Regions from separate parts of the Janthinobacterium amylolyticum genome, predicted to be linked through region 2. Evidence: predicted binding sites of a transcription regulator. Region 2 holds the regulator's gene; the other holds the start of a gene.

Region 1 (15,291 bases), on a different contig from region 2:
ATCTTTATCCATTGGAGAATGTTTATGCTGCTCAAGACCAAAGTCCTTCCGTTCGCCATCGCCCTCACCTTTGCCGGCCATGCGGGCGCGCAGGAAATCATCAAGATAGGCCATGTCGCCCCGGTCTCCGGCGCCAGTTCCCACCTGGGCAAGGATAATGAAAACGCGGCCAAGATGGCCATCGAGGACTTGAACGCCAAAGGCTTCAAGATCGACGGCAAGGCCGTCAAATTCGTGCTGGTTGCCGAAGATGACGCGGCCGACCCCAAGCAGGGCACGGCGGTGGCGCAAAAGCTGGTCGACGCCAAGGTCAACGGCGTCGTCGGCCATTTGAACTCGGGCACGACGATTCCCGCCTCGCGCATTTACTTCAATGCCGGCATTCCGCAGATTTCGCCGGCCGCCACCAACCCCACCTACACGCAGCAGAAATTCAACACGGCCTTCCGCGTGGTCGCCAATGACAATAAATTGGGCGGCACCCTGGGCGCCTATGCCGTGGGCAAGCTGCAGGCGAAGAAAATCGCCGTCATCGACGACCGCACGGCCTACGGACAAGGCGTGGCGGAACAGTTCGTCAAGGGCGCCAAGAAGGCGGCGCCAGGCGTGCAAATCGTCGGCAAGGAATTTACGAACGCCAACGCGACCGACTTCAATGCCATTTTGACCAGCATCAAGTCGAAAAATCCCGACCTGATCTTCTTCGGCGGCATGGATTCCGTGGGCGGCCCGATGCTGCGCCAGATGAAGGCGCTGGGCATCAAGGCCAAGTTCATGGGCGGCGATGGCCTGTGCACGGAGCCGCTGGGCAAGCTGGCCGGCGACGCCGTGGGCGAAAACGTGGTGACGTGCGCGGAAGCGGGCGGCGTGACGGGCGAGCAGCAAAAAGGCATGGACGATTTCCGCGCCCGCTACAAGCAGAAATACAATATGGAAGTGCAGCTGTACGCGCCCTACGTGTACGACGCCGTGATGACCATGGCCACCGCCATGGCCGACGCCAAGTCGTCGAAACCGTCCGTCTACCTGCCCTTCCTGGCCAAGGTCAAGTACCAGGGCGTGACGGGGCCGATCTCGTTCGATGCCAATGGCGACATCAAGGATGGCGCGCTGACCTTGTTCACGTATCGCGACGGGAAGAAGACCAAGATGGAAGTGGTCAAATAAGCGGCTGCGTCGCCACGTAAGCTTGCAAGCCTTCGACCAGCGCGTCGAAGGTTGCGCGGCAGCGCAGGCTGCCGCGCAAATCCTCATGCATGGTCACCCACGTTTCCATCGGCAGTGAAAACGCCTGCGGCAGCACGCGCCGCAAGGCGGGATTGCGCGCCGCCAGGCCCGCCTGGCATACGCCGATACCGGCGCCCGCGCGTATCAGGGCCAGGTGCGCCACGTCGCTGTCGCAGCGCCAGGCAAACTGTTCCCGCGTCAATCCCTGGAAGGCCGCGCCCGCATTGCGCACGAACGGGCTCGCCTCGTCGTAGCCGATGACGGCGTGCTGCGCCAGCGCAGCCCAGTCCTGCGGCATGCCGTGGCGCGCCAGGTAGTCTTCATGCGCATGCAGGCCCAGTTCGATATTGCCCACCTTGCGCGCCACCAGCTGTTCCTGGCGCGGACGCAGCATGCGCACGGCGATGTCCGCCTCGCGCCGCAGCAAGTCCTGCACCTTGTTACTCAGTACCAGTTCGATGACCAGGCCGGGATGGCGTTCGCGCAAGCCGGCGAGGATCGGCGGCAGCACCTCCACACCCACCGCTTCGCTGGCCGCGATGCGCACGCTGCCCACGACGCCTTGCCCCTGGCCGCTGGCGGCGCGCTGCATCAGCGCAGCCGTGTGTTCCATGGTTTCCGCATGCGGACGCAGGGCCAGGGCGACCTCCGTCGGCAACAGGCCCAGCTGCGAGCGCGTAAACAAGGTCACGCCCAGCGCCTGCTCCAGCGCGGCGATGTGCCGGCCGACTGTCGGCTGCGTGATGGCCAGTGCGCGGGCGGCAGCCGACAGCGAACCGTGCTCCAGCACAGCCAGCAGCGAGCGATAGTATTCCCAGGCAATCGAGGTAGTCATACATAAATGTATAGCGTGTGCCCGATGTTCGTCAATTCCCAAATAGCTGCGCGCGGCAGATACTGGGGCCATCAACCACAAGGAGGACATGATGGATACGACGAAAACAGCATTGGTACTGGGCGCCACGGGCGGCATCGGCGGCGAGATGCTGCGCCAGCTGCTGGCGGCGGGTTGGACGGTGCGCGCCCTGAAGCGGGGCGAGCTGCAAGCGGCGCGCAGCGACGGCATCGAGTGGTTGCGCGGCGATGCGCTGGTGCGCGCGGACGTGATGGCGGCCGCCAGGGGCTGCTCGGTGATCGTGCATGCCGTCAACCCGCCCGGCTACCGGAACTGGGGCCAGCTGGTGCTGCCCATGCTCGACAACACCATCGCGGCGGCCATCGCCGGGAACGCCACCATCGTGCTGCCAGGCACGGTGTACAACTTTGGCCCCGACGTTTTCCCCGCAGCGGGAAACGTCCTGGCGGAAGACGCGCCGCAGCGCCCGCTGACGCGCAAGGGCGTCATCCGCGTGGAGCTGGAAGCGCGCCTGCAACGGGCCAGCACGCAGGGCGCGAAGGTCATCATCGTGCGCGCGGGCGACTTCTTCGGTCCCCGCGCCGGCAACAACTGGTTTTCGCAGGGCCTGGTGAAAGCGGGCCAGCCCGTGCGCAGCATCCTGTACCCGGGCGCGCCCGGCGTGGGCCACCAGTGGTCCTACCTGCCCGACGTGGCGCGCACCATGCTGCAATTGCTGGGCGTGCGCGACCGCCTGCCGCCATTCGCGCGCTTTCATATGGCCGGGCACTGGGACCATGACGGGCGGCAAATGACGACGGCGATAGTGCGCGCGGTGGAACATGCGGAGGGCGCCACGCCCGCCGTACGGCGTTTCCCCTGGTGGCTGATGGCCCTGGCGTCGCCATTCGTGGCAGCCGTGCGCGAGCTGCGCGAGATGCGCTATCTGTGGCAAACACCCTTGGCAATGGACAATGCGCGGCTGCTGGCCGTGCTGGGGCAGGAGCCGCATACGCCGCTCGACGAGGCGGTGCGGGCCACCTTGGCTGGCATGGGCAATTTGCTGGCCGGCGGACATACCCGGACTCCTTAAGCGAGGGCCGGGGTCGGACCCTGAGGGGCCGACCCCGGTATGTGCTCTTGGGTTTGGACAAAAAAAACGCGCCGGGATTGCCGGCGCATTGATGGGGTGTTGCCAGGGCACAGATTATTTCTGTGCCAGTACCCATTTGATCAGGGTGTGGGCTTCGGCATCGCTCACTTGCGGGTTCGCTGGCATCGGGATCGCACCCCAGGTACCGGAGCCGCCCTTCATGACTTTCGCCACGAGCTTGTTTTCCGCGTCTTTTTGACCCGCGTACTTGGCAGCCACGTCCTTGAACGCAGGGCCGACCAGTTTCGTGCTCACCGCGTGGCAAGCCATGCAATTCTTGGCTTTCGCCAGGTCCGGATTGGCCATCGCCACTTGCGAAGTCAATGCCGACACAGCCAATACACCTACCAACATCATGGAACGTTTCATTGTCTTTTCTCCAGAGTAACTTCCTGCCGGCATTCTACCGTGTTTCGGCAGGTTCACCACGAGCCCAGATCAAGCGTTTCAAATACATAAACACCCGAGGCAAGGCTATTTTGCCCCAAGCGCGCACCAATTCCCATGTTGTTTGTAAGGCGATGTAACGCCCGCCGCCCCGCCCCGGGAAACAGGGCGGCGGTGCGGCGTTTTTACAACGCTCAGCGTTTTTTCAGCTGCGACAGGTCGCGTACGGCGCCACGGTCGGCCGACGTCGTCAGGGCCGCATACGCCTGCAGCGCCTGCGACACGTAACGATCACGGTTGACGGGCAGCCAGGCCGCATCGCCCTTCGCTTCCATGGCGGCACGGCGCGCGGCCAGTTCGGCGTCCGTCACGCGCAGGTTGATGGTGCGCTCGGGAATGTCGATGTCGATGAAGTCGCCCTCTTCCACCAGGCCGATGGCGCCGCCTTCGGCTGCTTCCGGCGAGGCGTGGCCGATCACCAGGCCCGAGGAACCGCCCGAGAAGCGCCCGTCCGTGAACAGCGCGCACGCCTTGCCCAGTCCCTTGGACTTGATGTACGAGGTCGGGTACAGCATTTCCTGCATGCCCGGGCCGCCCTTCGGGCCTTCGTAGCGGATGATGACGACGTCGCCTTCATGCACGGTGTCTTCGAGGATCGCAGCGACGGCCGCATCCTGGCTTTCGAACACGCGCGCCTTGCCCGAGAATTTAAGGATGCTTTCGTCCACGCCGGCCGTCTTGACGATGCAGCCCTTCTCGGCCAGGTTGCCGTACAGGACGGCCAGGCCGCCATCCTGCGAATACGCGTGGGCCTTGTCGCGGATGCAGCCGGTGGCACGGTCCGTATCCACGCCAGCGAAACGCTCCGACTGAGAGAACGCCGTCTGCGTCGGCACGCCGCCCGGGGCGGCGCGGAACAGTTCATGCACTGCCGGGTCGTCCGTGCACTTGATGTCGTTTTGCGCGATGGCGTCGGCCAGGGTCGGCGCGTGAATCGTCGGCAAAGTCGTGTTGAGCAGGCCGGCGCGGGCCAGTTCGCCCAGGATCCCCACGATGCCGCCGGCGCGGTGCACGTCTTCGATATGGTATTTGTCCGTCATCGGCGCCACCTTGCACAGGCACGGCACCTTGCGCGAGATGCGGTCGATGTCGGCCATCGTGAATGCCACTTCCGCCTCGTGGGCGGCGGCCAGCAGGTGCAGCACGGTGTTGGTCGAGCCGCCCATGGAGACGTCGAGCGCCATGGCGTTTTCAAACGCGGCCTTGGTGGCGATCGAGCGTGGCAGCACCGTGTAATCATCGTGCTCGTAGTGGCGCTTGGCCAGGTCGACGATCAGGCGTCCCGCGCGCAGGAACAGCTGCTGGCGGTCCGAGTGCGTGGCCAGGATGGTGCCGTTGCCGGGCAGGGCCAGGCCCAGCGCTTCGGTCAAACAGTTCATCGAGTTGGCTGTAAACATGCCGGAGCAGGAACCGCAGGTGGGACAGGCCGAACGTTCGATTTCCGCCACGTCGGCGTCGGACACGGTGCTGTCGCCCGCCTTGATCATGGCGTCGACCAGGTCCAGCTTGATGATCTTTTGCGTGCCGTTGACCACCTTGACGACCTTGCCCGCTTCCATCGGCCCGCCCGAGATGAAGACGACGGGGATGTTGATGCGCATGGCGGCCATCAGCATGCCCGGCGTGATCTTGTCGCAGTTCGAGATGCAGACCATGGCGTCGGCGCAGTGGGCGTTGACCATGTATTCGACGGAGTCGGCGATCAGGTCGCGCGAAGGCAGCGAATACAGCATGCCGCCGTGGCCCATGGCGATGCCGTCATCGACGGCGATGGTGTTGAACTCCTTGGCCACGCCGCCCGCCTTTTCAATTTCGCGCGCCACCATCTGCCCCAGGTCCTTCAGGTGCACATGGCCCGGCACGAACTGGGTAAACGAGTTGACGACGGCGATGATCGGCTTGTCGAAGTCGCCGTCCTTCATGCCGGTGGCGCGCCACAGGGCGCGGGCGCCAGCCATGTTGCGGCCGTGGGTGGTGGTGCGGGAGCGGTATTGCGGCATGATGGGGTCCTTCCAAGGATGATTGATGCCTGACTGCGCGGGCGTTCGCAAAACCCTGCGTGCAGTGGGGGTACGCCAGATTGCCTTGCGCGCGCGCCCCTGTCAAATATATGATGCACGCGTCTGTGAGTCGTTTTACATATCACAGCAATCAGTCCGCATGGAAACGCATATGAACCTTGAACTGCGCCAGCTGCGCTATTTCGTCACCGTCGCCGAGGAGTTGCACTTCGGCCGCGCCGCCGCGCGCCTGCACATGACGCAGCCGCCCCTGTCGCAAACCATCATGGCCCTGGAAGACCTGCTGGGTGCGCCCCTGTTCCTGCGCACGCGGCGCGAAGTGCAGCTGACGCCAGCCGGCACTGCCCTGCTGCCCGAGGCGCGCCGGCTTCTGGCGCAGGCGCAGGATTTATCCGCGCTGGTGCAGCGGGCCGCCCAGGGCACCGCCGGGCGCCTCAGCCTGGCGTTCGTCTCGTCGGCCGACTACAGCGTACTGCCACCCCTGCTGCGCGCTTACCAGGCAGCCTATCCGCAGGTTCAGATCGCGCTGCAGGAAGCCACCTCCGACCTGCAGCTCGATGAACTGCTGGCCGGGCGCACGGATGCGGGCCTGCTGATCCCGCCGCTGCCCGAGAAGGCGAAAGGGGAACTCGATTACCTGCCCGTGCTGGCCGAACCGCTGGTGCTGGCAGCGCCGTCCGGCCTCGACATATTGAATACACCGGGACCCGTGCGCCTGCGCGACGTGCCGCCCCTGCCCTTGATCGTTTTCCCGCGCGCCATCTCGCCCGCCCTGCACGACGCGATCCTCGGCGTATTCCGCGCAGCGGGCATCACGCCGCAGATCGGCCAGGAAGCGATCCAGATGCAGACCATCGTCAGCCTCGTCTCGGCTGGCATGGGCATCGCGCTTGTGCCACAATCGGTATCGAATCTGATGCGCCCCGGCGTAGAATACAGGCCGCTGCAGGACGCCACGCCGCTGGTGGAAACGGGCCTGGCCTGGCGCCGCGACAATCCGTCGGCCGTCCTGCAAGGTTTTCTGGCGCTGCTGCGCAAGCAGATGGCCGATGCTGGTTAAACGCGGCGCAATACATTAAGGGGCGGCTAAGGCAGAAAACCGCCGGCGCCCCCATACTACGCAACCTTGGCTTTAAACAAAGAAAGAACTCCAATGCTGATACACCCGATGCCTGACCCGATAGCCATCCAGATCGGCCCGCTCGCCGTGCACTGGTACGGCCTGATGTACGTGCTGGCCTTTGCCCTGTTCATACTCCTGGGCAGAGTGCGCATCAAGCAGCCGCATATCGCCAAGCTGGGCTGGAAGAAGGAGGATCTCGATGACATGCTGTTCTACGGCATGCTGGGGGTGGTGATCGGCGGACGCCTGGGTGAAGTGCTGTTCTACCGCCCCGAATACTTCATGCACAATCCGCTGGAAATCTTCATGGTCTGGCATGGCGGCATGTCCTTCCATGGCGGCTTCCTCGGCGTCATCCTGGCCATGTACCTGTGGAGCCGCAAGTCGGGACGCAACCTGTTCGACGTACTCGACTTCATCGCCCCGCTGGTGCCGCTCGGCTACGCGGCCGGCCGCCTGGGCAACTTCATCAATGCCGAACTGCCGGGCCGCATCGCGCCGGACACCCTGCCGTGGGCCATGCAGTGGCCGGGCATTCCGTATCCCGTGCATCCGTCGCCCCTCTACCAGATGCTGGTCGACGGCATTTTGGTTTTCATCATCCTGTGGCTGTTTGCGCGCAAGCAGCGTCCGCGCATGGCCGTGGGCGCCATGTTCACCCTGCTGTATGGCTGCGCGCGCTTCTTCACCGAATACTTCCGCACGCCAGACTGGGAAGTCGTGTGGCTGGGCGTGCCGATCACCTCGGGACAGATGCTGTCGCTGCCGATGATCGTCGGCGCCATCGTGCTGCTGGTGTGGGCGCATAAAAGCCAGGTGATGGGCACGCCGCCCACCAAGGCGCGCCCGGCGGACGCATAAGAAGCCGCGTCAGGCCTTCAATTTACCCGTAATCACCTTCCATTGCGCCGGCGTCACCGGCGTGATGGACAGGCGGCTGCCCTTCTTCAGCAGCAGCATGTCTTCCAGCTCCGGCATCTGGCGCATCTCCGACAGGGGCAGCAGCGCCGTCTTCTTCACGCCGCGCACATCGACGCTGATCCAGCGCGGCTGTTCCTGCGTGGCCTTCGGATCGAAATACTTGCCACCTTCTTCAAACTGGCTATGATCGGGATAGGGCGTGCTGGCTACTTCGGCCACGCCCGCCACGCCCGGCTGCGGGCAGCTGGAGTGATAGAACAGCACGCCGTCGCCCACCCGCATGCCATCGCGCATGAAATTGCGCGCCTGGTAGTTGCGCACGCCAAACCAGGGCAAGGTGTGCCCGGGCGCGGCCATCAGGTCGTCGATGCTCACTTCGTCGGGTTCGGATTTCATCAGCCAGTATTGTTTCATGTGCATTCCCTATCAAAAGCAACAGGCGTAAAAAAACGGTTGCGCATCAATGCTGCAACCGTTTTCAGTTTGTACTGCAAATATACTGCGAATTGGGCCCCGCCTGTGCCGCTATGCCGGCATCCCGAACCAAACGGTTCAAGGTGGTCACGTTAGTTCAATTTCGGGTTCGTCGAACGAGCGACGCTCACTCCCATCAAACAAAATTCGCAACCGATGCGCATAAATGGTTCAAGGAATATATGGCAATCGCGAACACCGCAGGGTAGACACAAGTTTACTCCTTTGATCGCGCATCGCAAAGACAAATCGTACCGTGTCCGCTTAAAATCCAATTAATAACACGGAACAAAACCGTGGCGAGCGGCGATGAATTGTGGCCAAGAAGCGCAGCTGTGCTTGCACGGGGCCGCCGAGGGAGCGCGCATCGCAGGCCGCAAGTCGCGACGCGCAGTAGGTTTGGTTCGGTGTTTAAAAAAGGTTTTCCTGGGGCGTCAGAGCGCTGTCCAGGACGGTATGCATGGCCGAGATTTTCTGCTTCACTTCGAGGATGGTCAGTTCCGACAGCGGACCTTGCGGCGACTTCACGGACAGGAATTCCGCGGCCACGCCCAGGGCGGCCAGCACGGCGATGCGGTCATTGCCCTTGACCTTGCCCGCGTCGCGGATGGCTTTCATTTTGCTGTCCAGGTAGATCGCCGCTTCGCGCAGCGCGCGCTCCTCGCCATCGCGGCACACCATGCTGTAGGACTGGCCCATGATATTCACATCGACACGCGGCATTACGCTTCCTTCTCGTTCTCGGCAATGTAGGCGCCCGCTTCCGAAGCGGCTTGCTCCAGGCCGGCCTGCACCAGTTCCGGAATTTTTTCCAGCAAGGCTTCCACGCGCTCCTGCGCTTCGCGCATGCGTTGCACATACTGCGCGTTGTCGGCGGCCAGGGCGGCATTGTCCTTGCGCAGTTGCGCGTTTTCACGGCGCAGCGCATGGGTCATTTCGGCCAGCAGGCCTATTTTGTCGGATAATTCATTGAATTCGGAAATCATCCCGCCACTATAGGGCGGACGCTCCATGGGCGTCAATCGAATCACGCGGCTGTCACACATATTTACATCAATGCAGGGCAGTTGGCGGAAAATACACGCTTTTTCCGGCGCTTTTCGCCAACTGCGCGCATCTGCCAGCGCCGCGATGGCAGCGTTTTACTCGTCGACGTAATCGGCTTCGATATCCAGTCCGCCATAGCGGTTTTCGCAAGAGCGGCGCGTCAAGGTCTGTTGTCCGCCCTTGCCGTCAAGCACCATCGTCAAGTCGCGGCAGGTACGGCTGTAGCTGCCGGGTTTGGCGTCCGTGCCCGAGGGCGTCAGGCGTACCGCCAGCGGTAGCGCATTGCCCAGGCCCTTGTTGCTCCACTGGCGCGTCTTGCCATCCTCTTCATCCTTCAGGGTGCGCACTGCTGCCTTCAGCAGCGAGGCCTGCTCTTTCGCGTTCAGCCTGGCCACCGTCACGTCGGACAGGAACGGCGGAGACACGACGGGCGCCGGGTCCTTGCCCTGCACATCCCAGCGCCCGCTGTTCTGCGAACAGGTGCGGCGGCTGAGGTCCTGCGTCTTGTCGGCCGCCGTGACGACGAATTTCAGGTCGCGGCACACATGCGCCTTCAGGCTGTGCTCCGTCATGCCGGAGTTGCTGAAATTGTACGTGACCTTCACCAGCACGCCATTGTCGGCGCCGTTGTCCCACACATGGGCTTGCTGATCGTCATCGTCCTTGTTCAAGTCGTTGAACAGCTCGTTCAGCAGCGTCTCTTTTTCCAGCGGCGTCAGGGTGGCCACGGTGATCTCGTCGAGAATGGTGGCAGGCTGTGCAGTGGCATTGCCCAGGCAGGCGAGGCCGAGGACGGCGGCGCCCAGCAGGCGCAGGGCGGGACGGGAAAGAATCGATGGCATGGTGAGTGAGCTTTCAGGTGCGAATGGCGATATTGATATGCAATTCTAATCATCTTATCAAAGTCCATAGCAAAACTCTGTTTCCCATGCGTACAGGAACGCCCTCCGCCTGACGGGCATGCTAGAGTCGCGCCTGTTGCTGACGCCCGGGAACGAGGCTTGCGTTTGCGCAAACCCTGAGTAAATGCAGGCTGCGCGGAACAAGTATCAATATGTTCCCCTTGAATAAGCCCCCTACCGTCCCTATAATTAGCACTCGTTAGTAGAGAGTGCTAACAAACTCTTTCGTAGCAATCCTCAGGACATGATGGTGCATGCCGGACAACAGCAGGGAACGCTACGCGGCGGGCGACGCCGCGATGCCACCACTGCCCAGGCTGGTACGTACTGATGCCATGGGGTTTGCTTGACCGTTGCGGGCTGCTTTCAACGGCGGTCACTGAAAGCACGCCTGGCGCTGTGCCAGGCATGTATTCATTCAGCAACACTTATCCATTGAACTTTAAGGAGTTTTGTATGAATCTGCGCCCATTGAACGATCGCGTCATCGTCAAACGCCTCGACCAGGAAACCAAAACTGCGTCCGGCCTCATCATTCCTGATGCAGCTGCTGAAAAACCGGATCAAGGCGAAGTCCTTGCCGTAGGCAATGGCAAGATTCTCGACGACGGCAAAGTCCGTCCTCTGGATGTCAAAGTGGGCGACCGTGTCCTGTTCGGCAAGTACGCCGGCCAAACCGTCAAAGTTGACGGCGATGAGCTGCTGGTCATGCGCGAAGAAGACATCATGGCGATCGTCGTCAAGTAATTGTTTCCACGTTTTAGATAACTCATTCCGAAATTTCTGGAGAATTGAACATGGCAGCTAAAGAAGTAGTATTCGGCGACGCAGCGCGCGCCAAGATGGTCGAAGGCGTCAACATCCTCGCCAACGCAGTCAAAGTGACCCTGGGCCCGAAAGGCCGCAACGTGGTCCTGGAGCGCTCGTTCGGCGCCCCTACCGTCACCAAGGATGGTGTCTCGGTAGCCAAAGAAGTTGAACTCAAAGACAAGCTCATGAACATGGGCGCGCAAATGGTCAAGGAAGTTGCTTCCCGCACCAGCGACAACGCCGGCGACGGCACCACCACCGCAACCGTGCTGGCCCAAGCCATCGTGCGCGAAGGCATGAAGTTCGTTGCCGCCGGCATGAACCCGATGGACCTGAAGCGCGGTATCGACAAAGCGGTTGCCGCGACCGTCGAAGAACTGGCGAAAATCGCCCGTCCTTGCACCACCACCAAAGAAATCGCCCAAGTTGGCGCGATCTCGGCGAACTCGGACTACTCGATCGGCGAGCGTATCGCTGAAGCGATGGAAAAAGTCGGCAAAGAAGGCGTCATCACCGTGGAAGACGGCAAGTCGCTGAACGACGAGCTGGACATCGTTGAAGGCATGCAGTTCGACCGCGGCTACCTGTCGCCATACTTCATCAACAACCCAGAGAAACAAGTTGCCGTACTGGACAGCCCATTCGTCCTGCTGTGCGACAAGAAAATCTCGAACATCCGTGACCTGCTGCCGGTACTGGAACAAGTCGCCAAAGCTGGCCGTCCACTGCTGATCATCGCGGAAGACATCGAAGGCGAAGCGCTGGCCACCCTGGTTGTGAACAACATCCGCGGCATCCTGAAAACCTGCGCAGTGAAAGCACCTGGCTTCGGCGACCGCCGCAAAGCCATGCTGGAAGACATCGCTGTCCTGACCGGCGGCCAAGTGATCGCTGAAGAAGTCGGCCTGACCCTGGAAAAAGTGACCCTGGCCGAACTGGGCCAAGCGAAGCGCATCGAAGTGGGCAAGGAAAACACCATCGTCATCGATGGCGCCGGCGAAGCTGCCTCGATCGAAGCACGCGTGAAACAAGTGCGTGTACAGATCGAAGAAGCGACCTCGGACTACGACCGTGAAAAACTGCAAGAGCGCGTCGCCAAACTGGCTGGCGGCGTTGCCGTGATCAAGGTTGGCGCAGCCACCGAAGTCGAAATGAAAGAGAAAAAAGCCCGCGTTGAAGATGCACTGCACGCGACCCGCGCTGCCGTGGAAGAAGGCATCGTGCCAGGCGGCGGCGTAGCCCTGCTGCGCGCACGCGCCAACATCACGGTCAAGGGCGACAATCCTGATCAAGACGCTGGTATCAAGATCGTCCTGCGCGCAATGGAAGAGCCACTGCGCATGATCGTGCAAAACGCTGGCGAAGAAGCTTCGGTCGTCGTGGCAGCCGTATTGGCTGGCACGGGCAACTACGGCTACAACGCTGCCAACGGCACGTATGGCGACATGGTTGAAATGGGCGTCCTGGACCCAGCCAAAGTGACCCGTTCGGCGCTGCAAAACGCCGCTTCGATCGCTTCGCTGATGCTGACGACCGACTGCATGGTCTGCGAAATCGCTGACGACAAGGCAGGCGGCGGCATGGGCGGCGGCATGGGTGGTATGGGCGGCATGGGCGGCATGGACGGCATGATGTAAGTCCGGCGGCCACGCGCGCAGGCGACGGCGCGCGCAGCCGCCTACGCCGGGCGGCAGCTGGCAGGCCAAAAGCTGCCAGCGCCTTCCCGGCAGCCCCGAAAGCCATCTTCTACGGAAGGTGGCTTTTTTTTCGCCCAGGGATTTGGCAAGCCCGTTTGACAAACCCGTTTGGCAAACCCGTTTGGCAAACCCGTCTGCCAGGCCCGTTGTCAGCCCGTTGGCAGGGCCGGCGATTGCCCGCCTGCCCGTTTTGCTTTAGCATGGCCGCCATCATCCACCCTTATCCCGTCATCACGCCACCATGCCGCCACGCGCCTCTTCTTCCAAAACCGCCATCATCGCCGGCATCCTGGCCGGCTTGCTGGCCGCCGGACTCGGCGCTTTTTACCTGCAGCAGTCCACGCCGCAGGACGGCAAGGCGCCGGCCGCCAGCAGCGGCGCGCCCGCCGCGGAGCACAGTGCGCGCGCCATCGATGCGCTGATGGCTTTGCCGGAAATCAAGGCCTGGTCGGCGCACATCGAAAAAGCCTCGGGCGGCCGCGCGCATGGCGCCGTGATGGAAACGGCGCCCGAGACGCGCCTCGTCGATGGCGCCGCCTACTATCAGCTGAGCTTTTTTGAAAGCACGCCGGAAGCGGCCCACCGCTGGGAAAGTTTCGTCGTCTCGCCCGATGGCAAGCGCATCCTCGTCGACGATAGCGTCAGCGGCGACTTGCTGAGCCTGGAACAATGGCGCAAGGACAGCGCGCCCATGCAGCGCATCGCCACCCAGTAACGCCCCCTCGCGCTGGCGCCCGCCGCGGCGCCATGCATGCGCCCATCCGGCACCAGGCATGCCCCCAAGCCCCCGCCGCAGCGCACGGTTTACTTTCCGCCATCAAAGCCCGATACTCGGCGGCATGCCAGCCACCACCGTTCGCCCCCTCACCCCTGACGACGCTTGCGCCTACCGCGCGCTGCGCCTGCAGGGCATCGCCGAATTGCCGGCCGCCTTCTGCACCACGCATGCGGCGGAAAGCGCCGTGCCGCTGGCGCAGATCGCCGAGCGCTTGCGCACGACGCCGCACCAAATAATGTTCGGCGCATTCGCGGGACCGCAGTTGCTCGCCATTGCCGGCCTGCGCCGCGAGCCGATTGCCGTGCTGCACGACAAGGCCAGCCTGTGGGGCATCTATGTGGCGCCGCCGGCACGCGGCCAGGGCACCGGGCGGCAACTGGTACAGGCCGCCATCACACACGCCTGCGCCGTTCCCGAACTGGCCCTGCTGCGCCTGGCCGTGGCGCACGACAACCACGCGGCGCTCAAGCTCTACCTGCGCTGCGGCTTCACGCTGGCCAGCGAACAGGCGCGGCTGGACATGCTGCAGATGCAATTCTTGCTGCCCCGTCCCGCGCAAGCGGGCGTCGCAGATGCCAAAAATAATGTCTTTATGAAAATCAATACCTTACAAATCCTTGCGAAATAACCAAGATGCCGTTTTTTCTGTTGCAAGCAAGCGCAACAGGCCTTAGCATCGCGGCTTACAAAAAATACTTGGGGAGAGCCAATGTCATCGGCCGAGACACACACCGCCACGGGCAAAATGCCGCGGCAAATTCCGTACATCATCGCCAACGAGGGCTGCGAACGTTTCAGCTTTTATGGCATGCGCAACATCCTGACGCCATTCCTCATCAGCACCTTGCTGCTGATGATCCCGATCGACCAGCGCACGGGCGAAGCCAAGCACGTCTTCCACACCTTCGTCATCGGCGTGTATTTCTTCCCCCTGCTGGGCGGCTGGCTGGCCGACCGCTTCTTTGGCAAGTACAACACCATTTTCTGGCTCAGCCTCGTGTATTGCGCCGGCCATGCCTGCCTGGCCATCTTTGAAAGCAGCGTCAACGGCTTCTATTTCGGCCTGTTCCTGATCGCCTTCGGCTCGGGGGGCATCAAGCCGCTGGTGGCCTCGTTTGTAGGCGACCAGTTCGACCAGACCAACAAGCACAAGGCCAAGCTGGTGTTCGACCTGTTCTACTGGATCATCAACTTTGGCTCCTTCTTCGCGTCGCTGCTGATGCCGCTGTTCCTGAAAAAGTATGGCCCGTCGATCGCCTTCGGCATCCCCGGCCTGATGATGCTGGCCGCCACCATCGTCTTCTGGATGGGCGCCAAGAAATACGTGCACGTGCCGCCAGCGCCGCCGAACCCCGATTCGTTCACCCGCGTGGCCCGCACCGCCCTGCTGGCGCGCGTCGATGGCGGTTCGCGTCCCGGCCTGTACGTGGCCTACGTCGGCGTGATCGGCGCCCTGTATGCGTTCTACAGCATTCCTGAATGGGGCTTCGTGATTTCCGCGTGTACCGCGCTGGTCTTGCTGCTGGCCTTCGGCAGCATCGGCACGGCCATGCAGCTGGAACGCGCACGCGGCATCCACCCTGACGAAGCCGTCGAAGGCGTGCGCGCCGTGCTGCGCATCCTCGTCATCTTCGCCCTCGTCACGCCGTTCTTCTCGCTGTTCGACCAGAAGGCCTCGACCTGGATCGTGCAGGCCAACACCATGGAAAAACCAAGCTGGTTCCTGCCAGCGCAGATGCAGGCGCTGAACCCGATGCTGGTGATGCTGCTGATCCCGTTCAACAACCTGGTGCTGTACCCGATGCTGAACCGCTTCGGCTGGGAAGCGACGGCCCTGCGCCGCATGACGGCCGGTA
Region 2 (15,291 bases):
GGAAGTGTACAACCCGTGGCCCGGCGTCATGGACGGCACGCCTGCTGCGCGCAACTACAACGGCGGCTTCGGCACGGCGCTGATGCTGAAAGACCTGGGCCTGGCGCAACAATCGGCGCTGTCGGCAAATGCGCCCACGCCCTTGGGTGGCCTGGTGCGCCAGATGTACCAGATGCATGCGCAAGCCGGTTATGCGCAGCAGGATTTCTCCAGCATCGTGCAGATGCTGCAGCCGGGATTGCAGAAACCTGCCGCCTGAGAAATTTTGGGTAAAAAAAAGCCCGCTGGTAAAAGCGGGCTAAATCCAATTCTTGGAAGAGTTGGAGGAGACAGATGCATTATGCTGCATCGCCACATATAACTCCAATTTATCTTTGAAATATCAATTATAGATTTTTATGATATCTCTTCCCGGCAGCCGCGCTGCGGCTGCCGGCGCCATGCTTGGCTTAGCTTTTGGTGGCTGGATTGCAGACGACTTGCACGGTCGTGACGTTGGCTTCGCCCATGGTGCCGGTACCCGTGCCTGGCACCACGTTGCAAGTCAGGCCGGTTGGCTGGGTGAGCACGCTGATGCCATAACTGGTGCCATCGGCAACCGTGCCGTTCAGGGTGAACGTCTTGCTATCCTTGGTGATCGGCGTTTGCGTGTTGCCGTTAATCAGTACCAGGTTGTCCGCCGTCAGGCCGGTAATCGTGCCGGCCAGGGTATAGGCGTTCTGGCCACACGTCACGATGGCGTCGATGCTCACGTAGTGGCCGGCCGAGCCGGAGCCGCCGTTGATGGTGCATGTCATGTGGGCCGGCTGTTTCTGGAAGGTGATGTTGTAGTCGGTGCCATAGTCGATACGCTTGGCAAACGTGAAGCTGGTGGCACCGGCGGCAGGCGATACGGTGTCGCCGCCATTGGCCAGAACCAGGCCATTATTGTTCAAGCCAACGATGGTACCGCTGACATCATACGAGGCCTTGCCGCCGCAGGCAGCCAGTCCCAGGGTCAGCAGCAGCGCGCCGAGAGGGCGCAGGCAGGATAACTTCATGTATTTCTCCAAAATGGGGTAGTGACGGATAGCAAGGCTTACTGCTGCTGCGGCGTGCAGTTCAGTGTGGCGCCGGTCGTGGCGGCGGAACCCATGGTGCCCACGATATCGTGGCCATCGGCGCTGGCCGAACCGGCGAACCGGCAAGTCAGGCCCGCAGGAGTGGTCAAGATGGAAATATTGTAGGGCGCACCGTCAGCGATCGCCGGGAAGGTGTAGCTGGTGCTGCCTTTCAGCGGGCTGGCGCTGTTGCTGCCGATCACCAGGGTCAAGCCTTCCCCGGTCAGGCCCGTGATGGCGCCGCTCAGCGGGTAGGTGTTGGTTTTGCAAGTGACATAGGCCGTCGTGACGGAGTAGCTCGATGCCTTGCCGCTGCCATTGTTAATCTCGCACACGGCGCCTTTTGGCTGTTCCTTGATGGTGATGTTGTAGCGGTCATCGGTGTTGACCAGCTTGGTGAAATAGAAGCTGGACGCGCCCGATGCGACCGGCAAGCTCTCGTCGCCATTCTGAAGGATCAGGCCATCCTTGAACAAGCCGCTCACCTGGCCGCCCAGGTACAGATTGCCGCCGCTGCCGCCGCAGGCTGCCAGTGTGGCGGCGCAAGCCACCGCCAGCATCGAGCGCAGGTACAAATTTTTCATACATTCTCCAAAACGAATTAGGTAGGGTAGCGCAACACGGACGCTGGCGCCGCATTGGAATGGCGCCTATTTTAGTCTATCTGGCATGCCGATTGATCTTGCCTTGTATCTCCGTGTAACAAATTTTCCTTGAGAAGCGCTGGCCTGGCACCATTTTGCTAGCGAGCCGCCATGTCGGCGGCGATGATCAGTGCGACAATAGCCTTCCGCCGCGCGCCTTGCCGTGGCACTCTTTTGTGAATCAGCCATGTCTCTTGCTCCTGTCAATACCGCCGTGCCGCCCAAGGCCATCCTGTTCGACCTCGACGATACTCTGTGGCCCATCGCGCCCGTGATCGCCGCCGCCGAAACCTTGCTGCACGACTGGCTGGCCACGCACGCGCCCAAGGTGGCGCAGCAGTTTTCCATCGAGGTGTTGCGCCAGCATCGCCTGGCCATGCTCAATGCGCAGCCGCATTACCATGGCAACCTGATCGAATTGCGCCGCGCCGGCCTGCTGTCCGCCTTCGAGGCGGCGGGCGAGGACACGGCGCTGGTGGACCAGGCCATTGCCCAGTTCCTGGCCGCGCGCAACCGCGTGCAGCCCTTTGACGACGTGTTGCCCGGCCTGGCCTGGATGGGCCAGCGCATGCTGGTCGGTTCCATCTCGAATGGCAATGCGGATCTTGACATCATCGGCCTGGCGCAGCATTTTAAAGTCTCCATCGCCGCCAGCGATTTCGGCGTCGCCAAGCCCGATGCCAGCATCTTCCTGGCCGCATGCGCCGCGCTGGACGTGGCGCCGAGCGAGGCCGTGTATGTGGGCGATGATTTGTATTTTGACGTGACGGGAGCGCAAGGGGCCGGCATGCGCGCCGTCTGGATGAACCGCAAGGGCAGCGATGCCCACCTGGCGGCCGGCGTGCAGCCCGACGCCATCTGCGCCAACTTTGATGAATTGCTGCTCTGGCTGCGGCAGCAACTGGAAGATTGATCGCCGTGGGCCGGTCGAACGTGCATAATAGAAGCAGTTGACGCACGCTTGGCCACTTTCGTTGCCGCTTGCTTAACAGAATACTGGCTTAACTCTACACACCATGCAACTCGATACCCGTGCCCAAACCCTGCTGAAAGCCCTGGTCGAGCGCTATATCGCCGACGGCCTGCCGGTTGGTTCGCGCGCCCTGTCGAAAATTTCCGGCCTCGACCTGTCGCCGGCCACGATCCGCAACATCATGGCCGACCTGGAAGAACTCGGCTACGTGGCCAGCCCGCATACCTCGGCAGGACGCATCCCCACGCCGCGCGGCTACCGCATCTTTGTCGACACCTTGCTCACCGTCAAGCATCTGGACGAGCATATGGTGGAGTCGCGCATGCGCCTGCAGACGCCGCAGCCGCAGCGCACCATCGCCAATGCGGCGCAGATGCTGTCATCGCTGTCGCAATTTGCCGGCGTCGTGCTCAGCCCGCGCCGCGAATCCGTGTTCCAGCAAATTGAATTTCTGCGCCTGTCGGAAAAGCGCATCCTGCTGGTCATCGTCGCCCCTGGCGGCGACGTGCAGAACCGTTTATTGCTGACGGAAGCGGACTACACGCCCGCGCAACTGGTGCAATCGGCCAACTACATCAACCAGAATTATGGCGGCCTGTCGTTCGACGCCGTGCGCGTGCGCCTGCAGGGCGAGCTGCGCCAGTTGCGCGACGACATGGGCAGCCTGATGCAGGCGGCCGTGGAAGCGGGCAGCGAAGCGATGGCCGACCACAGCGACGACATGGTGATTTCAGGCGAACGCAACCTGCTTAGCGTGAGCGATTTGTCATCAAACATGAGTTCGCTGCGCCAGATGTTCGACATGTTCGAGCAAAAGACGGGACTGATGCAGCTGCTCGACGTGTCGAGCAAGGCGACGGGCGTGCAGATTTTCATCGGCGGCGAATCGAACCTGGTGCCGATGGATGAAATGAGCGTGGTGACGGCGCCGTATGAAGTCAACGGCAAGATCGTGGGCACCCTGGGAGTGATCGGACCGACGCGCATGGCCTACGAGCGCGTCATTCCGATTGTCGATATCACGGCAAAACTATTGTCCAACGCGCTCAGCCAGCACTAGGCGCTGCAGCGGCGGATGGATGGTTTTGAAGACCATGCCAGCCGTTCCCTGGTGGAAACGGCCGGCATGCATCAGGCGGTTTTGTGCGGGCAAGCCGTCTTGATGCAGTTGCCATAAATGGCCAGCGCGTGTTCGGCGATCTTGAAGCCGCGCTCTTCCGCTACTTTTTGCTGGCGGATTTCGATGTCTTCGTCGAAGAACTCTTCGACCCGGCCACAATCGAGGCACACCAGATGGTCATGGTGGGAACCTTCATTGAGTTCGAAAATCGCCTTGCCGGTTTCAAAATGGTTGCGGTTAAGCAAGCCGGCTTGTTCGAATTGCGTCAGGACACGGTAGACAGTTGCCAAACCGACATCCATATTGTCGGCCAGCAGAATTTTGTACACGTCTTCCGCTGTCAGGTGGCGTACCGGGCTACTCTGGAAGATATCGAGTATCTTCAGCCGTGGCAGGGTGGCTTTCAGGCCGCTTGCCTTGAGATCACTAGGATTGTTACTCATGTTTGTTGCTCGTATGTGGGTCAGGTGCTTTATCATATAGCGTTTTAGCGGGGAGTGCCAAAATATGCATTTTTTGGCGGGCCGGTCACTCCTGGCGTTTTGTTCATCAAATTGAGGTCATTTATGCGCGTAACACCGGCTGTATTGCCATCTCTCTGGCAGCGTCTTTCATTTCGAGCCCCAGTCGTGGCAGGCATGGTCTGTGTCGCGCTGGCTTTCTCCGGCTGTGCCAGCCGTGGCATCCTCGGCGAAAAGCCGGCCATCACCCAGAAAGAGGGCACGGAAGTCGTGCCAGAAAAAGGTGCGCAGACCACCACGGTGACGCCGCTGCAGAAATTCATGTGGTTTTTCTCGCCGTATCGCCCTGACATTCAACAAGGCAACTTTATCTCCGAAGAGATGCTGGCCCAGTTGAAAGTCGGCATGACGCGCGACCAGGTCCGTTTCATCCTCGGCACCGCGCTGCTGACCGATATCTTCCATGCCGACCGCTGGGATTATCCATTCCGCCTGGCCCGCGGCAACGGCGAAACCACCAGCAGCCGCGTCGTCGTGTACTTCGACAAAGAAGGCAAAGTGGAGCGCTTCGAAGGCGGCAACTTGCCAACCGAGAAAGAATACATCGACCGCATCGCCGGTCCGTCGCCGTTCGCGAAAGTTGCCAAGGCCGAGGCGCCCGCCGCCGTCGTGCCATCGCCCGTGGCGCCTAGCGCCGTGCCGGTGCCGGCCGAAGCCACGCCTGCCGTTCCGGTGAGCAAGCCTGAGCCGGCACCAGCCCCGGCGCCTGCCGCCGAGCCTGCACCTGCCGCCGAGCCTGCACCTGCTGTCGAACCCACCAAATAAGTTGTTGCAAGAGAATAAAATGACTGAACTGAAAATTGCCATCGCTGGCGCCAGCGGCCGCATGGGCCATATTCTGATCGAAGCCGTCAGCAATGCCCCCGACGCCGTGCTGGCCGGCGCCCTCGACCGCGCCGGTGCGCCGTCCGTCGGCCAGGATGCCGCCGCTTTCCTCGGCAAGCCTGCCGGCGTGCTGATCGAGTCCGACCTGGCCACCGGCCTGGCCGGCGCCGATTACCTGATCGACTTCACGCGTCCCGAAGGCACCTTGCAGCACCTGGCGTACTGCGCCGAGCACGGCATCAAGATGATCATCGGCACCACCGGTTTCGATGACGCGGGCAAGGCCGCGATTGCCGCCGCCGCCGAAAAGACCGCCATCATGTTCGCGCCGAACATGAGCGTGGGCGTGAATGTCACCATGAAACTGCTGGAACTGGCCGCGAAAAGCCTGTCCGAAGGCTACGACATTGAAATCATCGAAGCGCACCACCGCCACAAGGTTGATGCCCCATCGGGCACGGCCCTGCAAATGGGCGAAGTGGTGGCTGGCGCCCTGGGCCGCGACCTGAAGGAATGCGCCGTGTATGGCCGCGAAGGCGTGACGGGCGAACGCGATCCGTCGACCATCGGCTTTGCGACCATCCGTGGCGGCGATATCGTGGGCGACCATACGGTGCTGTTTGCCGGCATCGGCGAGCGCATCGAGATCAGCCACAAGTCCAGCAGCCGCGTCACCTACGCCCACGGCGCCCTGCGCGCCGCGCGTTTCCTGGCCGACAAGCCTGCCGGCCTGTTCGACATGCAGGATGTGCTGTCGCTGAAGAACTGAGGAAGACCATGCCCACTGCCATCCTGAATGGAAAAGACATCACCGACGACGCCAGTTTTCACGCGCAATGCGTGCAAGCCTTCGGTTTTCCCGCGTTTTACGGCAACAGCATGGATGCCTGGGTCGATTGCCTCAGCTACCTGCGCGATGATGAAAACATGACGCAGTTCCGCCTGAAGCCGAACGAAGTGCTGGAGATCGTGGTGCAGGATGCGGAAAGCATGAAGGCGCAGGTGCCGGATGTGCTGGAAGAAATGACCTTCTGCATTGCCGGCATCAATGAGCGCTATGAGGATTATGGCGAAAAGCCGGCGTTGAAGCTGCTGCTGAAGTAGGTCGGATTAGCGGCAGCGCCGCGTAATCCGACACATTGTTGGCTGTGCAAGTCGGATTACGCGCAAGCGCTAATCCGACCTACGTTTTTCCTATCAATCTTTACACCACCTTGCGCTCACGCAAGCCGTCAATCTCCCCGCTCTCCAATCCCAGCCACTGCTGCAACACCTCGTCCGTATGCTGCCCCAGCAACGGTGGCGGCAAGCGGTATTGCACTGGCGAGGCCGACAGACGCACGGGATTGGCCACCAGCGCCACCGTGCCCGCCGTCGGATGCGGCATGTCCACTTTCAAGCCACGCGCCACCACTTGCGGATCGGCAAACACCTGGTCGATGCGGTTGACGGGGCCGCACGGCACGGCTTGCGCCTCGAAGGCGCTGATCCACTCGGCCGTCGTGCGCATGACCGTGGTCTGGCGCATCAAGGGGATTAATATTGCCCGGTGCGCCACGCGCTGCGGATTGGTGGCGAAACGTTCATCCTGTGCCCATTCCGGGTACCCGGCGACGGCGCAGAAGCGGGAAAACTGCCCGTCATTGCCGATCGCCAAAATCATGTCGCCATCGGCCGTCGGGAAGTCCTGGTAGGGCACGATGTTCGGGTGCGCATTGCCCATGCGTTGCGGCACTTTGCCGCCGCACAGGTAATTGGCCGCCTGGTTGCCCAGCGCCGCCACCTGCACGTCGAGCAGTGCCAGGTCGATATGCTGGCCCAGGCCCGAGCGTTCCCGTTCGGCCAGCGCCGCCTGCACGGCGATGGTGGCGTACAGGCCCGTCAGGATGTCCGTCTGCGCCACGCCCACTTTTTGCGGCCCGGCGCCCGGCTGGCCATCGGGCACGCCCGTGATGCTCATCAGGCCGCCCATGCCCTGGATCAGGAAGTCATAGCCGGCGCGCGCCGCGTACGGCCCGTCCTGGCCGAAGCCCGTAATCGAGCAGTACACGAGGCGCGGGTTCAGCTCCAGCAAGCTGGCCGCGTCGAGGCCGTATTGCTTCAAGCCACCCAATTTGAAATTTTCCAGCAGCACGTCCGATTCGGCCGCCAGCCGGCGCACCAGCGCCTGGCCTTCCGGCGCGGCCAGGTCGATGCACAGGGAGCGCTTGTTGCGGTTGGCGCACTGGAAGTAGGCCGCTTCTGCCGTGTCGCGGCCGTCCTCGTCCTTCAGATACGGCGGACCCCACGAACGCGTGTCGTCGCCGCGGCCCGGCTGTTCAACCTTGACCACGTCGGCGCCCAGGTCGGCCAGCATTTGCCCGGCCCACGGGCCGGCCAGCACGCGCGACAGATCGAGCACGCGCAAGCCGGTCAGCGGCGCGGGCCGCAAGGTGGAAGCCAAGGCGTCCATTAGTTGAAGGCGGCGATGCCGGTGATGGCGCGGCCGATGATCAGCGCGTGCACGTCGTGCGTGCCTTCATAGGTATTGACCACTTCCAGGTTGACCAGGTGGCGGATAACGCCGAACTCGTCGGAAATACCGTTGCCACCCATCATGTCGCGCGCCACGCGGGCGATGTCGAGCGCCTTGCCGCAGCTGTTGCGTTTCATGATCGAGGTGATTTCCACGGCGGGCGAGCCTTCATCTTTCATGCGGCCCAGGCGCAAGCAGCCTTGCAAGCCCATGGTGATTTCCGTCAGCATGTCGGCCAGTTTCTTTTGCACCAGCTGGTTCGCTGCCAATGGGCGGCCGAATTGCTGGCGATCCATCGTGTACTGGCGCGCCTTCAGGTAGCAGTCTTCTGCCGCGCCCAGCGCGCCCCAGGCGATGCCGTAGCGGGCGCTGTTCAGGCAGGTGAACGGGCCTTTCAGGCCGCGCACGTCGGGGAAGGCGTTTTCTTCCGGGCAAAATACTTCATCCATGACGATTTCACCGGTGATGCTGGTGCGCAAGCCGACCTTGCCGTGGATTTCCGGCGCCGACAGGCCTTTCCAGCCTTTTTCCAGCACGAAGCCGCGGATCGCGCCTTCATCGTCCTTGGCCCAGACGACAAACACGTCGGCGATGGGGCTGTTGGTGATCCACATCTTGGCGCCGGACAGGCTGTAGCCGCCCGGCACCTTGCGGGCGCGCGTGACCATGCTGCCAGGGTCGGAGCCGTGGTTCGGTTCCGTCAGGCCGAAGCAGCCGATGAATTCGCCCGTCGCCAGTTTCGGCAGGTATTTCTGCTTGGTTTCTTCGTTGCCGAAGGCGTTGATCGGCACCATCACCAACGATGATTGCACGCTCATCATCGAGCGGTAGCCCGAATCGACGCGCTCGACTTCGCGTGCTGCCAGGCCGTAGCAGACGTAGTTCAGGCCGGCGCCGCCGTATTCTTCAGGTATCGTCGTGCCCAGCAAGCCTAGCTCGCCCATTTCGCGGAAGATGGCGGCGTCCGTGCGGCCATGGCGGAACGATTCGAGCACGCGCGGCACCAGGCTGCCCTGGCAATAGTCGCGCGCCGCTTCCAGCACGGCGCGTTCGTCGCCCGTCAGTTGTTCTTCCAGCAGCAGGGGGGAATTCCAGTCGAATACGGTTTTGCTCATCACAGGCCTCGCAGGTGAGCGCCGGTGATCGGCGCAAGATTGAATATGGCTCATGGTAGGTTTTTGCCTAGCCTTGCGCAAACGATTTATTCGCAACCAGATATGCGTACTGTGCATATCTTGCGGCATACTGGCAGCTTTCTCCCTTCGCCGGTGTACCGATGACACGCAAGATCCCCATGCTGCAGGCATTGAACTGCTTCGAGGCCGCTGCCCGCCACCAGAGCTACACGCATGCGGCGCGCGAACTGGCGCTGACGCAAAGCGCCGTCTCGCGGCAGATTTCATCACTGGAAAGTTTTCTCGGCGTGCAATTGTTCCAGCGCACGCGCCACGGCGTGCTGCTGACCACGGCAGGCGCCGCGTATGCGCGCCAGATCGCCGCCCGCCTCGATGGCCTGGAGCGCGACACGCTCGACACCATGGCGCGCCAGGGCGGCGGCGGCACCTTGCAGCTGGCCTCCGTGCCCACGTTTGCCACGCGCTGGCTGATGCCGCGCCTGGCCAGTTTTGCCAGCGAACAACCGGACATCGTCGTGCATATCGACGCCTATACCAAACCATTCATGTTTGCCGATACGGAATACGACGGCGCCCTGTATGCGGGCACGCCCGAGCAGCTGGCGCGCTGGCCCGGCACGCGCGCCACTTTGCTCATGCATGAGGAGATCGTGCCCGTCGCCAGCCCCCGCGTGCTGGCGGCGCGCACCGACTGGCAGCCGCAGGATTTACTGGAATTGACCTTGCTGCAGCAGAGCACGCGGCCCGGTGCCTGGCGCCAGTGGTTCGACGCCATGCAGGTCGAGGGCGAGTCAGCGCGCTATGGCGCCCGCTATGAACTGTTTTCCATGCTGGCCATGGCGGCCGTGCAGGGGCAAGGTGCGGTCTTGCTGCCGCGCATGCTGGTGGAAGCGGAACTGGCGCGCGGCGAATTACGCATCGTGTGCGAGCGCCCACTGCGTGGCCAGCGGGCGTATTACCTGATCACGCCCGAGGCGGCGCATGAAAAGACGGCCTTGCAGCAGTTCCGGCAGTGGCTGCAAGGCGCGGCAGCCTAAAGCACCTTGCCCGCGTCGAAATGGGGATTGTCGATCAGGCCGATCTGGTTGCCGTAGGGGTCGAGCAACTCCACCGTGCGGATGCCTTCGCCCACGTCCGTGATCGGGTGGTGCACGGTGGCGCCCAGCGCGACGATGCGTTCGACTTCCTGCTCGATGCCTTCCACGCCCCAGTATGTCACGCTGCCCTGCGTGCCGGGCTGGCCGTCTGGCAGCAAGCCCAGCTCGAAGCCGCCGATATTAAAACCGACATAAAACGGCTGGTCGAAATACGGCGCCGTATTGAATACCTGGCTGTACCAGGCCTTGGCCTGGCCGAGGTCGGGGACGGGATAGGTGACGGTACGCAAACCCTTGATCATGTTGTGCTCCTGATTATGTGAAGAATGCCGTCATCATGCCAGCGCTGCGCGCCGCGCGATTGTAAAAATGGAAGATGGTGTCAACCTTGTTTGCCCGCCAGCCAGGCATCGGGCGGGCTGTGGGCGAAATCCTGGAAGTCGTGGATCAGGTGAGACTGGTCGAAATAGCCATATTGCAAGGCCACTTGCGCCCAGTCCGGCTGTCCCGGCCAGCCTTGCAAGCCCTGGCTGGCGGCGCGGAAGCGGCAGATGCGGGCGAACAGCTTGGGGCTGATGCCGACCTGCTGGCGAAATTGCAGCGCCAAGGTCTGGCGCGACACGCCCAGGCGCCGGGCCAGGCCTTCCACGCGCACCTGGCCGTGCGCGCCTTCGATGGCCGCGATGGCGTGCTGGGCCACGCCGGGTGCGCGCAGCGGCGGTCCGGCGCACAGGCGCCGCAGCAGATAATCTTGCAGGATCGCCACGCGCTGCGCATCGGGCAGGGGATCGCTCCACAGCGCGTCGCCCAGGCGCGCGGCCAGTTCGCGGCCCCACAGCTGATCTAATGCCGTGCGGCCATCGTTGAGCTCACACAGGGGCAACTGGAAGAAATGCGCCGCCGCGCCCGGCTTGAAGCGGGCCGCCACCGTCTGCACCAGGCCCTGGCTGACGACCGTGATCGGCGCCGTCATCATGCCGACGGCAAAGCTGGCGTCCTGCTGGTCCTGGCACAAAATATCGATGCAATTGTCCGGCAAGACCCGGTGCGTGAAAGGCGTGGCGCCCGTGCGCACACGGCAGGTCCAGACACAGTCCAGCCAGGGCCGCAGGGCGGGGATGGGGGCGACTTCCTGGTAGACGATCATGGCCGGCTTGGATGAAAGAATAAGATTGCGTATATCTTACACAGCATAATTGTGCGCCTGCAAAAATATGCCGGCCCGGGCCGCCAGCGCGCCGCGCTATCGGGCGGCGACAACCAGTATAATGCTCGGTTCATATCCACTATTGGCCGGGCCACGCTGGTCGCACATCCATTATGCAAGATAAATATAGTCCCGCCGACGTCGAACAAGCCGCCCAATCGCACTGGAAGGCGATCGACGCCTATAAAGCCGTCGAACACGACCCACGTTTCCCCAAAGGCAAGTATTTTGCTTGCTCGATGCTGCCTTACCCATCGGGCAAGCTGCACATGGGTCACGTACGCAACTATACGATCAATGATGTGATGTACCGCTACCTGCGCATGAACGGCTACAACGTGCTCATGCCGATGGGCTGGGATGCGTTCGGCATGCCGGCGGAAAATGCGGCCATGGCCAACAACGTGCCGCCCGCGCAATGGACGTATTCGAACATCGCCCACATGAAGCAGCAGATGGAATCGATGGGCCTGGCCATCGACTGGTCGCGCGAAATGACCGCCTGCAAGCCCGAATACTACAAGTGGAACCAGTGGATGTTCCTCAAGATGCTGGAAAAAGGCATCATCTACAAGAAGACCGGTACCGTGAACTGGGACCCGATCGACCAGACCGTGCTGGCCAACGAACAAGTGGTCGATGGCAAGGGCTGGCGTTCGGGCGCGCTGATCGAAAAGCGCGAAATCCCCATGTACTACGCGCGCATCACCGATTACGCGGAAGAATTGCTGGCCTACGTGGACGACAAGCTGCCCGGCTGGCCCGAGCGCGTGCGCACCATGCAGACCAACTGGATCGGCAAGTCGACGGGCGTGCGCTTCGCCTTCCCGCACACCATCGCGGACGCCAGCGGCGCCCTGATCGGCGACGGCAAGCTGTATGTGTTTACCACCCGTCCTGACACCGTCATGGGCGTGACCTTCTGCGCCGTGGCCGCCGAGCACCCGCTGGCGATACACGCCGCGCAAACGAATCCTGCGCTGGCCGCCTTCAACGCCGAATGCAAGCTCGGTTCCGTGATCGAAGCGGACATGGCCACGATGGAGAAGAAGGGCATGCCGACCGGCCTGTTCGTCACCCATCCGCTGACGGGCGCGCAAGTGGAAGTGTGGGTCGGCAACTACGTCTTGATCACCTACGGCGACGGCGCCGTGATGGGCGTGCCGGCGCACGACGAACGCGATTTCGGCTTTGCCAAGAAATACAATCTGCCGATCAAGCAAGTGATCGAGGTAAAAGGCCAGGAATTTTCGACCGATGCATGGCAGGAATCGTATGGCAGCAAGGATGGCGTGTGCATCGCTTCGGGCAAGTACGACGGCCTGCATTTCGCCTCCGCCGTCGATGCGGTGGCTGCCGACCTGGCCGAACTGGGCCTGGGCGAAAAGAAAACCACGTTCCGCCTGCGCGACTGGGGCATTTCGCGCCAGCGCTACTGGGGTACGCCGATCCCGATGATCCATTGCGCCGATTGCGGCGTGGTGCCGGTGCCGGAAAAAGACTTGCCGGTGGTGCTGCCGGAAGACTGCGTGCCGGACGGCACGGGCAACCCGCTGAACAAATACGAAGCCTTCCTGCAGTGCGACTGCCCGCAGTGCGGCAAGCCGGCGCGCCGCGAGACGGACACCATGGATACCTTCGTCGATTCGTCGTGGTACTACATGCGCTATACCTCGCCAGGCTCGAACGATGCCATGGTCGACGCGCGCAACGATTACTGGATGCCGATGGACCAGTACATCGGCGGCATCGAGCACGCCGTCATGCACTTGCTTTACGCGCGCTTCTGGACCAAGATCATGCGCGACTTCGGCCTGGTCAAGTTCGACGAGCCATTCGTCAACCTGCTGACGCAGGGCATGGTGCTGAACGAAACCTACTTCCGCAAGGACGCGGCGGGCAAGACCACCTGGTTCAACCCGGACGACGTGCGCCTGTCCCTCGATGACAAGGGCCGTCCGCAGTCCGCGATCCTGGTGGCCGACGGCCAGCCGGTGGAAATCGGCGGCACGGAAAAAATGTCGAAGTCGAAGAACAACGGCATCGACCCGCAAGCGCAGATCGAACAATATGGCGCCGACACGGCCCGTCTGTTCACCATGTTCGCTTCGCCGCCGGAACAGACGCTGGAATGGTCGGGCAGCGGCGTCGAAGGCGCGAACCGCTTCCTGCGCCGCGTATGGAACTTCGGCTACGCGCAGTCGGCCACGATTCAATCCGCACTGGCTGGCGGCGCCGCTCCTGCCACGGGCGACGCGCAGAAAAACCTGCGCCGCGAATTGCACAAGCTGCTGCAGCAGGCCGATTACGACTTGAAGCGCATCCAGTACAACACCGTGGTGTCGGCCTGCATGAAGATGCTCAACACGCTGGAATCGGCCAAGCTGGACGACAGTGCGCAGTCGAAGGCGCTGATCGCCGAAGGCTTCTCCATCTTCCTGCGCCTGCTCAACCCTGTCGCGCCGCATATCACCCACGTCTTGTGGGAAGAACTCGGTTACGCTGGCGTGCACGGCGACCTGCTCAACGTGGCATGGCCGCAAGTCGACCCGCAAGCGCTGGAGCAGTCCGAGATCGAGATGATGATCCAGGTGAACGGCAAGCTGCGCGGCTCGATCACGGTGGCCAAGGATGCGGACAAGGCCAGCATCGAAGCGGCCGCGCTGGCATGCGAAAGTGTGCAGAAGTATGTCGAGACCACGCCGAAGAAGATCATCGTCGTGCCAGGCAAGTTAATCAGCATCGTGGTGTAATCATGACGACTTCCTCTTCCGTTTCGCTGTTTCGCGGGCGCGCCTGGCGCGCCATGCTGGCCATTTCCCTGACCATGCTGCTGTCGGCCTGCGGCTTTCACTTGCGCGGCTCGAACGGCAGTTTCATGCTGCCGTTCGCGACGATGTACATCGGCTTGCCCGACACGTCGCCGCTGGCGATCGACCTGAAACGCTACATCCGCGCCATCGGCAGCACGGAAGTGGTCGACACCAAGGATGGCGCGGACGCCGTCCTGGAAGTGCTCAGCGATCCGGAGAGGAACCGTACCAAGACCATCCTGTCGCTGAACAGCAATGGCCGCGTGAGCGAATACCAGCTCGGCTACGCCATCAATTTCCGCGTCCTCGATAAAAACGGCAATCAGCTGCTGGGGCCGACGGTCATCAGCCTGGTGCGTCCGATCACTTTCAACGAGTCGCAGGTGCTGGCGAAGGAAACGGAAGCGGCGCAGCTGTACCGCGACATGCGCAACGATATGGTGCAGCAGATCATGCGCCGCCTGGCGGCCATCAAGCCGGTACTGCCGGCCATGTCGGTGGCGCCTGTGAAGCCCGTGACGCCCGTGACGCCGGCCGTCCCCGTCCCGCAGCAGTAACGGGGACGCCATGCAATTGCGGATAGACGCGCTCGATGGGCATGTGGCCAAGCCGCTGGCGCAGCTGTATGTGATCACCAGCGACGAGCACTTGCTGGCGCTGGAAGCGGCCGACAAGATCCGCCGCGCCGCGCGCGCGCAAGGCTATTCCGAGCGCGACGTGCTGACGGTGGAGCGTAGCTTCAAATGGGGCGAACTGCTGGCGGCGAACCAGGAGCTGTCGCTGTTCGGCGATAAAAAGCTGATCGAGTTGCGCATCCCCACCGGCAAGCCGGGCAAGGATGGCGGCGCGGCGCTGCAAAGCTACGCGAAAAATCTCAGTCCCGACAACCTGACCCTGATCACCCTGCCCAAGCTGGACTGGGCCACGCAAAAAGCGGCCTGGGTCGCCAGCCTGCAGCAGGCGGCCGTGTATATCGAGATCCCCAACGTGGAGCGGGCGCAGCTGCCCGCCTGGATCGCCCAGCGCCTGTCGGCGCAGGGGCAAAGCGCCGAACGGGCCAGCATCGACTTCATCGCCGAGCGGGTGGAAGGCAATTTGCTGGCGGCGCACCAGGAAATCCAGAAACTGGGCTTGCTGCATGCGGCGGGCAAGCTGACGTACGAACAAGTGCAGGACGCGGTGCTGAACGTGGCCCGTTACGATGTCTTCAAATTGTCCGAAGCCATGCTGGCGGGCGACCCGGCGCGGCTGGTGCGCATGCTCGAAGGCCTGAAGGGCGAGGGCGAGGCGCTGCCGCTGGTCCTGTGGGCCGTCTCCGAGGAAATCCGCACGCTGTTAAA

What was found. Region 2 encodes HrcA, which represses chaperone genes, less so after heat shock. Its sites were predicted from a motif close to TTAGCACTCNNNNNNNNNGAGTGCTAA; they were not measured.
Region 1: a site for HrcA is predicted at 10,340-10,366, ahead of groES (co-chaperone GroES). Genes of this name have one in related genera too.

What each region holds. Positions count from the first base shown of each region.
Region 1 is NZ_JBNYXL010000002.1:630,198-645,488, reverse strand. It holds gene ACQ4WR_RS06460 (branched-chain amino acid ABC transporter substrate-binding protein) at 25-1,167, shown strand; gene ACQ4WR_RS06455 (LysR family transcriptional regulator) at 1,160-2,062, opposite strand; gene ACQ4WR_RS06450 (NAD(P)H-binding protein) at 2,151-3,155, shown strand; gene ACQ4WR_RS06445 (c-type cytochrome) at 3,270-3,569, opposite strand; gene ilvD (dihydroxy-acid dehydratase) at 3,797-5,662, opposite strand; gene ACQ4WR_RS06435 (LysR family transcriptional regulator) at 5,835-6,743, shown strand; gene lgt (prolipoprotein diacylglyceryl transferase) at 6,837-7,667, shown strand; gene ACQ4WR_RS06425 (EVE domain-containing protein) at 7,677-8,141, opposite strand; RNA gene ssrS (6S RNA) at 8,234-8,411, opposite strand; gene ACQ4WR_RS06415 (cell division protein ZapA) at 8,613-8,924, opposite strand; gene ACQ4WR_RS06410 (DUF904 domain-containing protein) at 8,924-9,187, opposite strand; gene ACQ4WR_RS06405 (hypothetical protein) at 9,344-10,090, opposite strand; gene groES (co-chaperone GroES) at 10,607-10,897, shown strand; gene groL (chaperonin GroEL) at 10,948-12,597, shown strand; gene ACQ4WR_RS06390 (hypothetical protein) at 12,899-13,372, shown strand; gene ACQ4WR_RS06385 (GNAT family N-acetyltransferase) at 13,431-14,063, shown strand; gene ACQ4WR_RS06380 (POT-type proton-dependent oligopeptide transporter) at 14,145-15,291, shown strand, end outside.
Region 2 is NZ_JBNYXL010000013.1:72,206-87,496, reverse strand. It holds gene mmsB (3-hydroxyisobutyrate dehydrogenase) at 1-259, shown strand, start outside; gene ACQ4WR_RS24685 (hypothetical protein) at 450-1,040, opposite strand; gene ACQ4WR_RS24680 (hypothetical protein) at 1,079-1,684, opposite strand; gene ACQ4WR_RS24675 (HAD family hydrolase) at 1,932-2,657, shown strand; gene hrcA (heat-inducible transcriptional repressor HrcA) at 2,761-3,777, shown strand; gene fur (ferric iron uptake transcriptional regulator) at 3,849-4,280, opposite strand; gene ACQ4WR_RS24660 (outer membrane protein assembly factor BamE) at 4,476-5,123, shown strand; gene dapB (4-hydroxy-tetrahydrodipicolinate reductase) at 5,143-5,952, shown strand; gene ACQ4WR_RS24650 (barstar family protein) at 5,961-6,287, shown strand; gene ACQ4WR_RS24645 (CaiB/BaiF CoA transferase family protein) at 6,388-7,635, opposite strand; gene ACQ4WR_RS24640 (acyl-CoA dehydrogenase) at 7,635-8,813, opposite strand; gene ACQ4WR_RS24635 (LysR substrate-binding domain-containing protein) at 8,975-9,871, shown strand; gene ACQ4WR_RS24630 (VOC family protein) at 9,868-10,233, opposite strand; gene ACQ4WR_RS24625 (AraC family transcriptional regulator) at 10,314-11,078, opposite strand; gene leuS (leucine--tRNA ligase) at 11,252-13,891, shown strand; gene ACQ4WR_RS24615 (LPS-assembly lipoprotein LptE) at 13,894-14,508, shown strand; gene holA (DNA polymerase III subunit delta) at 14,519-15,291, shown strand, end outside.